Microbulbifer sp. GL-2: one gene and its partner. Each later gene encodes a partner of the first gene's protein in a complex. Links are inferred from orthologs where the notes say so. Each region holds a gene or a part of one and is shown on either strand. Other genes may lie near its edges.

Evidence for each region. Proteins that work in one complex are often made in the same cells at the same time.
Region 2: the proteins of uvrB (region 1) and uvrD are in contact, whole or in part, in a crystal structure (PDB 7EGT), measured with the Thermus thermophilus proteins. The link is inferred for Microbulbifer sp. GL-2 from one-to-one orthologs. Residues at the interface, in WP_096411307.1 of Thermus thermophilus: Glu23, Leu25, Arg26, Asp27, Gly28, Glu29, Arg30, Phe31, Arg55, Glu326, Asp327, Phe328, Glu379, Ser382, Gln383, His398, Gly400, Arg401; in WP_096412145.1 of Thermus thermophilus: His654, Arg656, Phe657, Gln666, Asp668, Glu669, Lys680, Arg681, Leu682, Ser683, Lys685, Tyr686, Ala687.

Annotation. Positions count from the first base shown.
Region 1 is NZ_AP019807.1:4,824,998-4,830,151, reverse strand. What follows is about bases 869-3,833. They hold uvrB (excinuclease ABC subunit UvrB), read left to right. Parts: upstream 869-1,330; coding sequence 1,331-3,337; downstream 3,338-3,833. Other genes in these bases: thrS (threonine--tRNA ligase), read left to right, coding at 3,672-3,833. Also shown: GL2_RS20795 (hypothetical protein), read right to left, coding at 1-404; more of thrS, read left to right, coding at 3,834-5,154. UniProt on the Escherichia coli protein: The UvrABC repair system catalyzes the recognition and processing of DNA lesions. A damage recognition complex composed of 2 UvrA and 2 UvrB subunits scans DNA for abnormalities.
Region 2 is NZ_AP019807.1:1,598,977-1,603,387, reverse strand. Bases 411-3,328 are described here. They hold uvrD (DNA helicase II), read right to left. Parts: upstream 3,013-3,328; coding sequence 808-3,012; downstream 411-807. Other genes in these bases: hexR (transcriptional regulator HexR), read left to right, coding at 3,200-3,328; GL2_RS06980 (TRAP transporter substrate-binding protein), read right to left, coding at 411-670. Also shown: more of GL2_RS06980, read right to left, coding at 1-410; more of hexR, read left to right, coding at 3,329-4,006; GL2_RS06965 (multidrug effflux MFS transporter), read left to right, coding at 4,148-4,411. UniProt on the Escherichia coli protein: A helicase with DNA-dependent ATPase activity. Unwinds DNA duplexes with 3'-5' polarity. Translocates on single-stranded DNA with 3'-5' polarity. Initiates unwinding more efficiently from a nicked substrate than double-stranded DNA.

The DNA of each region.
Region 1 (5,154 bases):
TTTTTATTTTTTCGGTTCAATAGTTGCAGATCAACTGTTATTTGATCTTTATTGATATTTAAAGCTACCGCTGTATGGTTTTTCCTTGACTGGATAAATTTTTCCTTATTCCAAAAGCATACAGCGTTTATTTTGTCGGGTTCCTCTAAAGAGCTAACCGCGATTTTAAACTCTAAAGTTGCCCGCTTAACCCTAATTTTACACTGGCGGTTTGTTGATTCACCTACCGTAACTAGAACACCTTCTTCAGTGTCTTCAGCTTTCAAAACCTTGAGTCGATGTGGCTCAATCTCTTCCAGGTTATCTACCGTTGGGTAGATTTCATTTCCCTTCATTACATCCTGGCATCCAGATAAAGCTACCAAGCAAGCGCCAACCTTCAAAAGCCCCTTAAAAATTCGCATAACCAGGTCCCTTTGATTTTGTGTGATCAATAATTGTGCAGGAAAAATGACCGCCGGTCACTCCTCCCCACGCCTGCCGATTTTTGGCGTTCTTTTGGTCAGTGAAACAGAGAATAGGGCGGGGCGGTGAGTTGGCGCGGGCTCCAGAGGCAAGCCAGATTTCATAAATTGAAAGCTTTTGAAGTGTTGCGAAGTTTTCTTTCGTTGCTCAAGAGGCGCTTTCAAGACAACCCAGGCCAGAGAACCCCCGCATGTTTTTTAACCAGATATAGAGGTGGCCGCTCTAAAGGCTTATTTCGCGTTGACACTTGGTTGACACTTTTGCAGACGAGGGCGGCTCACATTCAAATTGGTACTTTCGCACCCAATCGCTAGAAGCTGGCGCTTTCCTGGAGCTACAACGAAAAAAGGCGACACCCAAAAACTGGAGTCGCCTTTCTCGAACCGCTTCGCGGTGCCTTGTAACTCAATGATTTACAAGACTTTTTTGGCTCCGCCTGCTGGGCTCGAACCAGCGACAGGTTGATTAACAGTCAACTGCTCTACCAACTGAGCTAAGGCGGAATTTAATCTAATTTATAGAGCGCAAATTAAGCTGCGCTTTGAAATTTGGCTCCGCCTGCTGGGCTCGAACCAGCGACCCAATGATTAACAGTCATTTGCTCTACCAACTGAGCTAAGGCGGAATATCTCAGCGGCTATGCCGTTCAGATGGCGCGTATATTATAGAGCAGTTTTGGGCAGGTCAACTCTTTTTTTCGGTTTAACTAATTGATTTGTCAGGAAATTATTTGTTCGATTTGTGCGCAAAAAGATATCGGATAACAAAGGGTGAGAGGAGATGTGATAGGCCTTTCGGGTTTGTCGGCTCCATGAGGAGGGCCTACAATCGCATTCTATTTTCGGATTGATGCTTGGGTGAGTGTATGGAGTCGCGTCCGTTCAAGGTGGAGAGTAACTATAGCCCGGCTGGTGACCAGCCGGCGGCGATTGAGCGGCTAGCCGAAGGGATTGATGATGGCCTCAGTCACCAGACGCTGCTCGGGGTAACCGGCTCAGGTAAGACCTTCACTATGGCCAATATTGTTGAGCGCTTGCAGCGCCCAGCTATAGTGATGGCGCATAACAAGACCCTGGCAGCTCAGCTGTATGGTGAGTTCAGGGAGTTCTTTCCCAAGAATGCTGTCGAGTATTTTGTCTCCTATTACGATTACTATCAGCCGGAAGCCTATGTTCCCTCATCGGACACCTTTATTGAGAAGGATGCATCCGTAAATGAGCACATCGAGCAAATGCGTCTTTCCGCTACTAAGGCACTGATTGAGCGACGCGACGTGATTGTGGTTGCCACGGTATCGGCTATTTATGGTTTGGGCGATCCGGATAAGTACTTAAAGATGGTGCTTCATCTGGATCGTGGTGATCTGGTAGATCAGCGTACAATCCTGCGGCGCCTGGCCGAGTTGCAATATACGCGCAACGATGCAGATTTCCGCCGCGCAACTTATCGTGTGCGTGGCGACATTATTGATATCTACCCGGCGGACTCCGATATGGAGGCGGTGCGTCTTTCCTTGTTTGATGAGGAAATTGAGGAGATTACGCTGTTCGACCCCCTCACTGGCGAGCAGCTTAAAAAGGTGCCTCGGGTCACCATATTCCCCAAGTCGCACTATGTTACTCCTCGGGAAACCGTCGTCAGCGCCATCGATCAGATCAAAGAGGAATTGCGCTTAAGGCTCGAGCAATTGCGTAGCAACAACAAGCTGCTGGAAGTGCAGCGCCTTGAGCAGCGCACCCGGTACGACCTGGAGATGATGCAGGAGCTGGGTTACTGCAATGGCGTTGAGAACTATTCCCGCTATTTGTCCGGGCGCGATCCTGGCCAGCCACCTCCCACATTGTTTGATTATCTGCCCCACGACTCCCTGCTGTTTATTGATGAAAGTCATGTGACTGTCCCCCAGATTGGCGGCATGTATCGGGGGGACCGCTCGCGCAAGGAGACTCTGGTTGAATACGGTTTCCGCCTGCCTTCCGCCCTGGATAACCGTCCCCTGAAGTTTGAAGAGTGGGAGCACCTGGCTCCGCAGACGGTATTTGTATCGGCGACACCGGGTCCCTATGAAGGTGAGCACGCAGGTCAAGTGGTTGAGCAGGTGGTGCGACCGACAGGTCTAGTGGATCCGGAGGTGGAAATCCGTCCGGCCCAGACCCAGGTGGATGACGCCTTGTCGGAGATTCATCGCTGCGCTGATCTCGACCAGCGCGTACTAATTACCGTGCTTACTAAACGAATGGCTGAGGACTTAACGGAATATCTGGCCGAAAATGGGGTGCGTGTACGCTACCTTCACTCGGATATCGATACTGTGGAGCGCGTTGAAATTATCCGCGACCTGCGTATCGGTGAATTTGATGTACTGGTGGGCATTAACTTGCTACGCGAAGGTCTGGATATGCCGGAGGTGGCATTGGTGGCTATCTTTGATGCCGATAAAGAGGGCTTTCTGCGCTCGGATCGCTCACTGATTCAGACAATCGGTCGCGCGGCGCGCAACCTTGAGGGGCGGGCTATCCTGTACGCGGATAAGGTGACAGGCTCTATGGGGCGTGCACTCGAGGAGACCCGCCGCCGCCGTGAGAAGCAGCTCGCCTTCAATGAAGAGCACGGCATTACCCCCAAAGGGATTCGCAAAAGTGTTGCGGATATTCTTGAGGGCGCTGTGGCGCCGGGTGTGCCGAAAAGCAAGCGTAAAGTGGCTGAAGGGAAGGGGGCGTACAAGGTTGACGCAAAACCGCTGTCCGACAAGCAGCGCTGGGCGAGAATCGGCGAGCTGGAGGAGCAGATGTACGAGCACGCTAAAAATCTTGAGTTTGAATCAGCGGCCAAGTTGCGCGATGAAATTACTCGCCTGAAAGAGGCCGAGTAAGATGTCGAGTAAGAGGTAATGGGTGTATGGCCAGCGATTTGACGGGTGTCGATCGATGACCAAAAGTCTTCAAAAAAACCACACATAAGCTCAGTAAGTTGTTGAAAACACTGAAAAGCGGTGCTAAAGTTCGCGCTCTTCGCAGCACTGGGTTCCCCCGCTGCAGAGTTTTAGACCCGTAGCTCAGTTGGTTAGAGCGCTGCCTTGACATGGCAGAGGTCAGCGGTTCAAATCCGCTCGGGTCTACCATCTTTGGACAGGATGGCTGGCCCATCCAGATCAAGTTTTTCATGCGGTCTTTGGTAGGGATCGCCACTGAGAGAAAGGACAAACAATGCCCGTTGTTACTCTCCCCGACGGTTCTCGTCGAGAATTTTCCGCCCCGGTTTCCGTGCATGATGTTGCTGCAGATATCGGTCCAGGTTTGGCCAAAGCCGCCCTTGCCGGTGTTGTGGATGGCAAAGAGGTCGATACCAGCTATATCATCGATCGCGATGTAAACCTGGCAATCATTACAGACCGCCAGCCGGAAGGCCTGGAAGTTATTCGTCATTCCACCGCACACCTGTTGGCGCAGGCTGTTAAGCAATTGTATCCGACGGCCCAGGTCACTATTGGCCCGGTGATCGACGATGGCTTCTATTACGATTTCGCCTACGAGCGCCAGTTTACGCCGGAGGATCTCGAGAAGATCGAAGAGCGGATGGAAGTGCTGGTAAAAGAAGATATTCCAGTCAGCCGCCGACTTATGCCGCGCAAAGAGGCAGTGACATACTTCCGCGAAATGGGCGAGGAGTACAAGGCTGAAATTATTGACAGCATCCCCAGCGATGAGGATATCTCCCTTTACCGTCAGGGTGACTTCGAAGATCTGTGCCGTGGCCCCCACGCACCCTCCACCGGCAGGCTAAAGGCCTTTAAGCTGACTAAAGTGGCTGGCGCCTATTGGCGCGGAGATTCCAATAACGAGATGTTGACCCGTATTTACGGGACTGCCTGGGCCAACAAGAAAGAATTGAAAGCCTACCTGCGTCGTATTGAAGAGGCAGAGAAGCGCGATCACCGTAAGCTGGCCAAGAAATTCGACCTTTTCCATATCCAGGAAGAGGCGCCCGGCATGGTGTTCTGGCATCCGAATGGCTGGACTATTTACAGCACGGTTGAGCAGTACATGCGCCGCCGCCAGCGTGAGTACGGCTATAAAGAAATTAAGACACCGCAGCTGGTGGATTTCAGCCTGTGGCGGAAGTCCGGTCACGCGGACAAGTTTGCCGACGATATGTTTACGCTCACCAGTGAAGAGCGTCAGTTCGCGATCAAGCCGATGAATTGCCCCTGCCACGTCCAGGTATTCAACCAGGGCCTGCGCAGCTATCGCGACTTGCCCCTGCGCCTGGCGGAGTTTGGCTCCTGCCACCGCAGCGAGCCCTCCGGCTCCCTGCATGGCCTGATGCGTGTGCGTGGCTTTGTACAGGATGATGGGCATATCTTCTGTAGCGAAGATCAGATCCAATCGGAAGTATCCGACTTTATGGATCTGCTGCACTCTGTATACAAAGACTTTGGCTTTGATGATGTCATTTACCGTCTCTCCACTCGCCCGGAGAAGCGTGTAGGCTCCGATGAGAGCTGGGACAAGGCCGAGAAAGCTCTGGCGGATGCGCTCGATGCCGCGGGCCTGCCGTGGGAAGAGCTGCCAGGTGAAGGTGCCTTCTACGGACCCAAAATCGAATTCTCTCTGAAAGACTGCCTCGGCCGTGTATGGCAGTGTGGTACCATCCAGGTGGACTTCTCCATGCCGGATCGCCTGGATGCAC
Region 2 (4,411 bases), 3.2 Mb from region 1 along the record:
CACCAGTCTGCAGCGCGGTATAAAGTTCACCACCGGGGATAGTGACCGCGGTGCCACCGGCCCGGTTTAATACTTCACCACCGAGGCCGGGAATTCGCATTTTTAAGCCCTTTAAATCCTCGACAGAGTTAATCGGCTTATTAAACCATCCCGCCATCTGTACTCCGGTGGAGCCACCGGCCAGGGGTATCAGATTAAAAGGCTCATAAATTTCCTCCCAGAGCTCCAAACCACCGCCGTGGTGGAGCCAGCCGTTCATTTCCTGGGCATTCAAGCCAAAAGGCACCGCAGTGAAAAATTGGGCCGCCGGAATCTTGCCTTTCCAGTAATAGGCTGCACCATGCCCCATCTGCGCCGCACCTTCGGAAACAGTACCGAAAACCCCCAATGCAGGCACCAGTTCACCAGCACCATAGACCTTGATTTTAAGACGGCCAGCGGACATCTGCTCCACTTCTTTGGCGAAGCGCTCCGGTGCCTGGCCAAGGCCGGGGAAATTTTTTGGCCAGGTGGTAACCAGCTTCCACTCAAACAGCTCTTTATCACCAGTATCCGAGAAGTGCTTTTCAGGTCCCTGTGCTGCGCGGGAGGTTACCAACGCGGCAAAGGTGATCACGAGTAGTGCGAGAAGGCCCAATATAATAACTGGGTACCAATTAATTTTTTTCATTGTTTTTTAATTATCGTTTTTCTTTTAACGTGCTGATTTTCAGCTAATTGTTTTTTATTTATTATGGTTCCGGTATTACCGGAGCCTGATCAGGTCCATTTCTACAAGATGATTTCCGATTTACTCTAAACAGAATTTTATAGGGGCTGCAACTTTGCCATAGCCACGACTAACCATTTACTGCCGGCATCATCGAAATTCACCTGTACCCTTGTGCGCGGGCCATTCCCTTCAAACTGCACCACTGTGCCCTCACCAAACTTGGCGTGCTCCACTCGACCACCCAGGGCCAGTGGCGGTAAATCATCGAGGTCCGGTGCCGGATCGGAAAACTGGCCCACCTTGCCATAATCCGCCTGGTAGAGCGGCCGGGAAATCTCGGTCTTGAGGCGTACTTCGTGTACCAGATTGACCGGAATCTCGCCGATAAAGCGGGACGGGCTGTTATAGGTTTCACTGCCAAACAGGCGGCGGTTTTCCGCGTAGGTGATATACAACTTACGCATGGCGCGGGTAATCCCCACGTAGCAGAGGCGCCTCTCCTCCTCCATGCGGCCAGGCTCCTGTGCGGACATCTTGTGGGGGAACAGGTTTTCCTCCACACCGGCCATAAACACCAGGGGAAACTCCAGGCCCTTGGCAGAGTGCAGAGTCATTAACTGGACCGCATCCTCAAACTCATCCGCCTGACCTTCTCCGGCATCGAGGGCGGCGCTGTCGAGGAACTGATTGAGCAGGGGAATCTCTTCCTCATCTTCCTCCCCTTCGGGCATATCTACACCGGAGAAGGCGCGACAAGCAGTGATCAGTTCCTGCAAGTTTTCCACACGGGTCTGGCCTTTCTCGCCTTTTTCTTTGCCATGGAATTCAAGCAGGCCGCTGGTTTCGATCACGTCCTCGGCAATGGCATCCAGCTCTTTGTCTTCGGCGTTTGCAGCCAGCTGGTTAATAAGATCCAGGAAGCTCTGCAGGGCATTGCCGGCACGGGCAGCGAGCACCCGCTGTTGCAACATCAGTTTGGCTGCCTGCCACAGGGAACAGCCCTGCTCACGGGCATAGGAACGCACCATTTCCACCGTACGCGCACCGATGCCACGAGTGGGGGTGTTGACCACCCTCTCAAAAGCAGTGTCGTCATCGCGGTTGGTAATCAGGCGCAGGTAGGACAGGGCGTTCTTGATTTCCAGACGCTCGTAGAAACGCTGGCCGCCGTAGATACGGTAGGGCACCTGCTCGCGCAATAACCCTTCTTCAAGCACCCGGGATTGGGCGTTGGAGCGGTAGAGGATGGCAATGCTGTCGCGGCGGTTGCCATCGCGTACCCAGTTATTGATGCGCTCAACGATAAAACGCGATTCATCCTGCTCGTTATAGGCGGCATAGACGGCGATAGGTTCACCTTCTTCACCTTTAGTCCACAGTTCCTTACCCAGGCGACCGCTGTTGTTAGCAATAACCGCGTTGGCGGCGTTAAGAATGGTGGAGGTGGAACGGTAATTCTGCTCCAGGCGCACCGTCTGTACTTCGCGCAGGTCTGCGGAGAAGTGCTGAATATTCTCGATCTTGGCACCGCGCCAGCCATAAATGGACTGGTCATCGTCACCGACCGCCGTGATATGGCATTGCTCACCGGCGAGCAGGCGCAACCAGGCGTATTGAATGGTGTTAGTATCCTGGAATTCATCCACCAGGATAAATGGAAAGCGTCTGCGATAATGAGCGAGGATGCTGTCATTATTCAGCCAGAGCTCGTGGGCGCGCAGCAGCAGCTCACCAAAATCCACCAATCCACCGCGCTGGCAGGCCTCCTCATAGGCGAAGTAGATTCGCACCATGGTCTGCAACCAGGGATCGGCGCCGGCATTAATATATTGCGGGCGAAGGCCCTCGTCTTTCTGAGCACCGATCCACCACTGGGTTTCCCGCGGTGGCCATTTCTTATCATCCAGACCCAGATCTGCCTGCACTCTTTTAATCAGGCGCAATTGGTCGTCGGAATCCAGTATCTGGAAGTTCTGCGGCAACTTGGCTTCTTGCCAATGGGCCTTAAGCAGGCGGTGGGCAAGACCGTGGAAGGTACCCACCCACATACCGAAGGTATTCACCCCCAGTAGTTCCTCAATACGCGCGCGCATCTCGCGTGCAGCCTTGTTGGTAAAGGTCACCGCCATAACAGAGTATGGTGAAGCCCCTTCCACCTGCATTAACCAGGCGATGCGGTGTACTAGCACGCGGGTTTTACCCGAGCCAGCTCCGGCCAATACCAATTGATTGCCGGGCGCCGCGGCTACCGCTTCGCGCTGGGCGTCGTTGAGGGGGTCTAGAATCTGAGATACGTCCATGGGCACGGATTGTACCAGAGCTGCCGCACAAGACCTGTGTAAATAAACAGCATTTTACCCACTCCAACAACGCAAAGCCGCTCGCCAGCGGGGGGCGCAGCGGCTACACTGCGCCATCTGGCATAGCGAAGGTAGCCCTGTGAAACCGGCGGAAGTCACGCAACGAATCAGTGAACAACTGTCATCCATGCGCAAATCGGAGCGCAAGGTGGCGGAGTATATTCTCGCTAACCCGGATGAAATCATCCATATGCGTATTGTTGACCTGGCCACCGAAGCCCAGGTGAGCGAGCCCACAGTGGTACGCTTTTGCCGCGCCGTGGGTTGTTCCGGTTTCCAGGAGTTCAAGTTGAACCTGGCACAGCAGCTGGCCTCAAGTCCCAGCTTTGGGCAGATCGCGGTGACAGAAACCGATACTATCGCCGAGTACAAGCGCAAGGTCTTCGACTCCACCGTGGACACGCTACTTAAGGTGCGCGACAGGATTGATGATCGTGCACTGGAAGCCGCAGTGACAACCATGGCCGCCTCCAAGCGCGTCGAATTTTTTGGTTTTGGCGCCTCCGGTGCCGTTGCTGCCGACGCCCAGCACAAATTCTTCCGCCTGCAACTGGCAACCGCAGCTCACTCCGACCATCACATCCAGAATATGTCGGCCATGTCCATGGTCCCGGGCGATGTAGTGGTTGCCATCTCACAAAGTGGACGCACCAAGGCGCTATTGCGCTCCATGGGAATGGCGAAAGAACAGGGTGCATTGGTAATCGGCCTGGCACCCAGTGGTTCACCAGTAGCACAGCAGGCAAGCATCCCTTTGGAGGTGGATGTAGAGGAGGATATTGAGATCTACACTCCACTATCCTCTCGTATTGCCCATCTGGTGGTAATCGATGTTCTCGCTATTGGCGTAGCCCAGCGCAAAGGACCACAGTTACAGGAGCACCTGTTAAAACTGAAACAGGGTTTGTACACACTTCGGGAAGACAAGCACTAAGTTGCTCCCTTCCAGCGTGGGCACTGGATAATGTGCTCACGGCCTTCTACCATGGCCACTTCCCCGCGACTACGCTTTTAGCTCGATAGCACTGCTGCCGCCGTCGTGGAACCGCCCTCCAAGTCGTACCAGAGCAATTGCATGACATCGACCGCTTTAACCACTGAGCAGAAGGCGCCGCGCTGGCTGGTGGTCTGGCTGGCGGCCCTGGTTTCCCTGACCCCCTTCTCGATCGACAGTTACCTGCCCGCAATCCCGGCCATGGCGGCGGCACTCGATACCGAAGTGGAGCGGGTGCAGTATTCGGTTTCGAGTTTCCTGCTCGGTTTTGCCCTGGGGCAGCTGTGTGGAGGCCCCCTGTCTGATCGTTGGGGGCGACGCCTGGTCGGCACCATCGGTCTTTGC